2 regions of the Enterobacter sp. PL_is514 genome follow, and region 2 is predicted to be linked to the other one. Evidence: predicted binding sites of a transcription regulator. Region 2 holds the regulator's gene; the other holds the start of a gene.
The links. Region 2 encodes LexA, which represses DNA repair genes until DNA is damaged. Its sites were predicted from a motif close to TNCTGTATGTACATACAGNA; they were not measured.

Region 1 (3,416 bases), on a different contig from region 2:
ATAGCGGATTTTTCCCGCGCGCTGGCATTCGGTCAGCGCTTCCAGCGTTTCCAGCAGCGTCACGGCGGGGGCGCTCTCATTCCAGGTGTAGCCGAGCTTACCAAAGCAGTTGGTTGGGCGCTGAGGCCAGTGCACCTGATACAGATCGAGATAGTCGGTTTGCAGGCGCTTCAGGCTGGCGTCCAGTGCGGCGCGGATATTCTTGCGATCGAGGATCTGATTCGGGCGGATCCCGGTATCGTTGTTGCGTGCGGGGCCACTGACTTTTGAGGCAATCACCAGCTTTTCACGGTTGCCGTGTTTTGCCAGCCAGTTACCGACGTAGGTTTCGGTAAGTCCCTGCGTTTCCGGACGTGGCGGAACAGGGTACATCTCCGCGACATCAATCAGGTTAATCCCCTGGCTGACGGCGTAATCGAGTTGTGCATGGGCATCGGCTTCGCTGTTTTGTTCACCAAATGTCATCGTGCCCAACCCCAGTTGGCTTATTTCCAGAGCGCTGTGGGGGATACGGTGATAATGCATAGCCGGCTTCCTCAGTAGACTTATAGACCGCGTCAGGGCGTGCCCGACAAAGGAATATAAACATGGCAGAGGGGAAGCAAAAGGGGAAGAAAAAAATCAAAAAGGTCAGCAAGCGACTGACCTCTCTCTGTTTATCGCTCGATAATTTGCGATACTTCGTCGCGATTGATCTGCATTTTATTGCCTTCATGGTCGCGGTAGCTGACCAGACCGGTATCATCGTCAACTTCGGGTTTGCCGTCGGTCAGGATCATTCGACCGTCTTTTGTCGCCATGACGTAATCGCTGCTACAGCCCGATACGGCAAACGCTAAACCGACTGCTGAAACTAACACTGCCCATTTTTTCATCGTTATCGTCCTCATCTGGCGCGTATCAAATCATAATCTAGTATTAACCCGATATGGCGACTTGAGGAAGCAGTAAAATCTTAAAAAGCAGTCGATTATGTTTGAGAGCTCGCAAAATAAGTAAAAAACTATGTTTTTAACAGGAAATGACGTGCCAGGAGCGCGCTGGTGAAATTCTTTTTAAGATAAAAACCGCGCGGCAACGTCAGTATCGGCTCACCCTGTGCGCCGATGGCCTCGGTAAGCGCTTTACTGTTGGCCGCTTTCGGACGCAGCTGTAACACTTCTCCGTGTCGGGCGGTGATGCGCTCTACCTGCCCAAGAACGATCATGTCCATCAGCTCCTCCCAGTCCAGCCGAAGCTGATGCTCTTCATCCTCGTTCGGGCTCCAAAGCAGCGGCGCGCCAACGCGACGGTCGGCCAGGGGGATCTGTCGCTCGCCTTCAACCGGTACCCACAACACGCGCTTCAGCTTGTGGCGAACGTGGCTGGTTTCCCACGTCACGCCGGTGTTGCCGGTTAATGGCGCAACGCAGACAAAGGTGGTTTCAAGCGGCTTGCCCTGGCTATCTATTGGGATGGTTTTTAACTCCACGCCAAGTGCTGCAAAATCCTGCTCGGGTTTGCTCCCTGCGCTCGCACCCAGCCACAGCTCAAGCAGCATGCCGATCCAGCCTTTATCCCGCTTAAGATCCTTCGGGATCGGAAGCCCTGCCATTGCCGCCAGCTCGCCAAGCGAAAAGCCCGCAAGACGCTGTGCCTGCTGGAGCAACTGGCCCTCGCTGGACGGCGGTGAGAGCAAGGGTGTAAGCGGATGCATGACGGTAACCTTTTGATTAAAAAATAAACGAAGAAATTGTCCCCTGTGGATAGAGTTTAACTATTTCTGTACCAATATTCCATGTGTATGATTTATAGGTTTTTTTATGGGTTTGAAATCGTTTCACCCGAGTCAGAAAACCGGTTGTTCAAATCTGGTCACTGACAATGAACAGGATCTTACACCATGTTATCCACAGAAAAATGGGATAACTGGGCATAACCCTGACTACTGTTTCAATTTACAGCCTTGACGTGCGATGAAAATCGAATTTTCAAACAAATTGTGACTAACTTATTGGCACAATCTGTGGATAAAACCGACGCTGTTCGATCTTTCATCAGCACGACGATCCCTGATGTGACGATCGTCACGCTATTCTGTTTTGTGTTCATGGAAATACATTTAACTATATGAAAATAATTGCATTATTGAATTCAGGTGAAAGAGGGGATATGGCAGCGTTTAAGGTTGTTCATCGGTAATCAGACACTTCTTCACAACTATATCCACAGAAAAGGTGAATAAAATTCCCTTCACTGCCACTCATCTGTTTATAACTCAGCACTTATTTGTGAGTTATTCAAATGTTATTAGGTTGCAGCCCTGTAAGAGAGTGGTTTACCGCCTCCCTGTAGTGTGAAACAATCATTCATATATAAGGTTTAGTTTGGGGTAGTCCGGTGATTGATGACGATGGCTACCGCCCGAACGTAGGAATAGTAATTTGTAATCGTCAGGGCCAGGTGATGTGGGCCCGGCGATATGGTCAGCACTCCTGGCAGTTCCCGCAAGGCGGGATCAATCCGGGAGAGTCCCCAGAACAAGCGATGTACCGGGAGCTTTTTGAAGAGGTCGGTTTAAGCCGAAAAGATGTTCGCATCCTGGCTTCGACCCGCAACTGGTTGCGTTACAAGTTACCGAAACGTTTGGTGCGTTGGGACACAAAGCCGGTTTGTATCGGCCAGAAACAAAAGTGGTTTCTGTTGCAGTTGGTGGGCAACGATTCAGACATCAATATGCAAACCAGCAGTACGCCGGAGTTCGATGGCTGGCGCTGGGTGAGCTATTGGTATCCTGTTCGTCAGGTCGTGTCATTTAAACGCGATGTTTACCGTAGGGTGATGAAAGAGTTTGCAAGTGTGGTAATGCAGCTTCAGGAGATCCCGCCTAAGCCGCAGAGCGCACCTGCCTGGCGACGTAAAAGAGGTTAAGCTACGCAAATCATGCTCACCCGCTTGCGAGAAATAGTCGAGAAGGTGGCCAGCGCGCCGCGTCTGAACGAGGCGCTGAATATTCTGGTCACCGACATCTGTCTTGCGATGGAAACCGAGGTCTGTTCGGTGTATCTGGCCGACCACGATCGGCGCTGCTATTACCTGATGGCAACCCGTGGTTTGAAAAAACCACGTGGACGCACCGTAACGCTCGCATTTGATGAAGGTATCGTGGGTCTGGTCGGGCGGCTGGCTGAACCCATCAACCTTGCTGACGCACAAAAACACCCCAGCTTTAAGTACATCCCTTCCGTAAAAGAAGAGCGCTTCCGCGCTTTCCTTGGCGTGCCGATCATTCAGCGTCGCCAGCTGCTCGGCGTGCTGGTCGTCCAGCAGCGTGAGCTACGTCAGTACGACGAAAGCGAGGAGTCTTTCCTCGTCACGCTGGCCACGCAGATGGCTGCGATCCTCTCCCAGTCCCAGCTTGCCGCGCTTTTTGGTCA
Region 2 (3,416 bases):
CCCGCCAGACGTCCCGAAGCTGCCCGCTTTCGCGCGCACCGTACGCCTGCCCGGAATGCGCTTCTACCGCATAGGCAAAACCGTCCAGCGCGTAGGCGGTAAAGGTCAGTAGCGTCATCAATACTGCGTTGACCGCAACGATTTCTGGCCCCAGTCGAGCCCCGAAAACCGTCAGCGCCCCGAAGCAGAGCTGAAGAAGAAGCGAGCGCAGCATGATGTCTCGGTTAAGCGCCAGCAGCTTACGGATATTGCCGCGCCATGCGGTTTTGAGCAGCGCCAGGGAGATGCCGCGCATCGCCAGCACGCGCCAGACCATCCACAGGCCAATAATAAAAGTTCCGTACTCGGCAATCGCCGTCGCCAGCGCCGCGCCCTGCACGTTCATATGCAGACCCATGACCAGCCAGACATCCAAAACGATATTGAGCAGGTTACCCACCACCAGCAAAATCACGGGTGCACGGGCGTACTGCACGCCCAATAGCCACCCCAGCAGAACCAGGTTAGCCAGTGACGCGGGCGCGCTGAGCCAGCGGATTTCAAGGAAACGTCGCGCCTGCTCTAATACCGCCTCGCTGCCGCCAACAACATGAAGCGCAAGGTCGATCAGGGGCGCACGCAATAAAACGATTAACGCCCCCGCGCCAAGCGCGAGGATCAGCGGCTGGACCAGCGCGCGCGCCAGACGCAGCGGATCTTTTGCACCATAAGCCTGTGCCGTGAGCCCGGTGGTGCTCATACGCAAAAAGAGCAGCAGCATAAACAGGAAGCTGGTTGCCGTCGCGCCAATCGCCACGCCGCCAAGATAAACAGGCGAATCAAGATGGCCAATAACGGCCGTATCGACCAGACCCAGCAAGGGAACGGTAATATTGGAGAAGATCATCGGCAGAGCAAGACGCCACAATGCCTTATCGGATGCCGTCAGCAGTGACATGAAAAATACCGGGTGTGGAGAATGAAGCAGGCTACAGCGGCGCCATAGCCTGTCAGGAAGAGGTTACAGCCATTCGCCGTTGCGAATGACCCCAACCGCCAGCCCTTCGATAGAGAAGTTGTGTTCGCGAAGATCGACCACAATCGGGGAGAACTCGTTGTTTTCAGGCAGTAGCTGAACGGTGTTCCCCTGTTTTTTCAGACGTTTGACGGTGACTTCATCATCAATGCGCGCGACGACTACCTGGCCGTTACGCACATCCTGTGTTTTATGCACCGCAAGCAGATCGCCGTCAAGAATACCGATGTCTTTCATCGACATACCGCTGACGCGCAGCAGGAAATCAGCGCTCGGTTTGAACATGGCTGGATCGACCTGGTAATGGCCTTCAATATGCTGCTGTGCCAGTAAAGGCTCACCGGCAGCAACACGCCCCACCAGCGGAATGCCCGTCTCTTCTTCCACCAGCAGGCGGATACCCCGTGACGCGCCCGAAACAATCTCAATCACGCCCTTACGCGCCAGCGCTTTCAGGTGTTCTTCGGCAGCATTCGGAGAACGGAAGCCCAGACGCTGCGCGATTTCCGCACGCGTGGGTGGCATACCCGTCTGGCCGATATGATCCCGGATGAGATCAAACACCTCTTGCTGCCTGGTCGTTAACGCTTTCATTCCGCCCCCTGGGTGTATATACAGTTATGCTGTGAGTATATACAGTCAAAGGCGATTTTGGAACCAAAAACTGCACAAAAAACCAGGGACTTAATTATTCCTCGAGGCTCATCGGAAATGTGACCAAAGCAGCGTGACCCAGGTGATAGCGGCAGTGATAATCGCCAGCAACACGGCAGCAGAGCCCATGTCTTTTGCACGGCCAGAAAGTTCATGGAAATCTGAACCAATGCGATCAACCACGGCCTCAATAGCGCTATTAAGAATTTCCACTATCATCACCAGAAGCACGGAACCGATAAGAAGTACGCGGGTAATCGCATCAACATCAAGGAAACAGGCGACGATCACCGCGATGATAGCGGCGATGCCCTCCTGGCGAAAGGCGGCTTCGTTGATCCACGCGGCACGGAAACCTTTCCATGAATAGCCGGCGGCTTTGATGATACGCGTTAACCCAGTGGTATTATTGGCCATTAAAAGAACCTTTTATGAAAAAAAGCGTCAGTAACAGGAACTGTAGCGCGTTTCGCTACAGCCTGAAGTATGACGGGTAACAACAGAAATTTTGCGCGCTTTCTGTTATCCTTGCGCCGCAATTGCATTATTAACCAGAGGCTTTACATCGTTTATGTCCGGCTGGCCACGAATTTACTACAAATTACTTAATTTACCATTAAGCATCCTGGTAAAAAGCAAGTCTATCCCAGCAGAACCCGCGCTGGAATTGGGACTCGATACGTCACGTCCTATTATGTACGTTTTGCCTTATAACTCGAAGGCAGACTTACTGACGCTTCGCGCCCAGTGTCTGGCGCATGACTTACCTGACCCGCTTGAACCGCTTGAAGTTGACGGTACGCTGCTGCCGCGCTACGTGTTCATTCACGGTGGACCGCGCGTGTTTACCTACTACACGCCAAAAGAAGAGTCCATCAAGCTGTTCCATGACTATCTCGACCTGCACCGCAGCAACCCCGATCTGGATGTGCAGATGGTGCCGGTATCGGTGATGTTTGGTCGTCGTCCGGGCCGTGAAAAAGGTGAAGAGAACCCGCCGCTGCGCATGCTTAACGGCATCCAGAAGTTCTTCGCGGTCTCCTGGCTGGGACGCGACAGCTTTGTGCGTTTCTCCCCTTCCGTTTCGCTGCGTCGAATGGCGGACGAGCACGGCACCGACAAGATCATCGCGCAAAAACTGGCGCGCGTGGCGCGTATGCACTTCGCCCGTCAGCGCCTTGCTGCCGTTGGGCCGCGTCTCCCGGCGCGTCAGGATCTGTTCAACAAGCTGTTGGCCTCCAAAGCGATTGCCCGCGCCGTTGAAGACGAAGCGCGCAGCAAGAAAATATCGCATGAGAAAGCCCAGCAGAACGCCATTGCGCTGATGGAAGAGATTGCAGCGAACTTCTCTTATGAGATGATTCGCCTGTCCGATCGTATTCTCGGCTTTACCTGGAACCGTCTCTACCAGGGCATCAACGTTCATAACGCCGAGCGTGTACGTCAGCTGGCGCATGATGGCCATGAGATTGTCTATGTTCCCTGCCACCGCAGCCATATGGACTACCTGCTTCTTTCCTACGTGCTCTATCATCAGGGGCTGGTACCACCGCACATTGCAGCCGGTATCAACCTGAATTTCTGGCCAGCAGGTCCGATTTTCCGTCGCCTGGGCGCATTCTTTATCCGTCGTACCTTCAAGGGCAACAAGCTCTACTCCACCGTGTTCCGCGAGTATCTGGGCGAGCTGTTCAGCCGCGGCTATTCCGTGGAGTACTTCGTGGAGGGCGGTCGTTCCCGTACCGGA

Region 1: mutH (DNA mismatch repair endonuclease MutH) is a predicted target of LexA. The motif match lies at 1,926-1,945, and genes of this name have one in related genera.

The regions. Positions count from the first base shown of each region.
Region 1 is NZ_JBVPGN010000026.1:229,138-232,553, reverse strand. It holds gene AC0TNG_RS03870 (NADP(H)-dependent aldo-keto reductase) at 1-525, opposite strand, end outside; gene AC0TNG_RS03865 (YgdI/YgdR family lipoprotein) at 657-875, opposite strand; gene mutH (DNA mismatch repair endonuclease MutH) at 1,004-1,696, opposite strand; gene rppH (RNA pyrophosphohydrolase) at 2,380-2,910, shown strand; gene ptsP (phosphoenolpyruvate--protein phosphotransferase) at 2,923-3,416, shown strand, end outside.
Region 2 is NZ_JBVPGN010000031.1:66,458-69,873, forward strand. It holds gene dinF (MATE family efflux transporter DinF) at 1-937, opposite strand, end outside; gene lexA (transcriptional repressor LexA) at 1,001-1,609, opposite strand; gene AC0TNG_RS11310 (diacylglycerol kinase) at 1,718-2,086, opposite strand; gene plsB (glycerol-3-phosphate 1-O-acyltransferase PlsB) at 2,241-3,416, shown strand, end outside.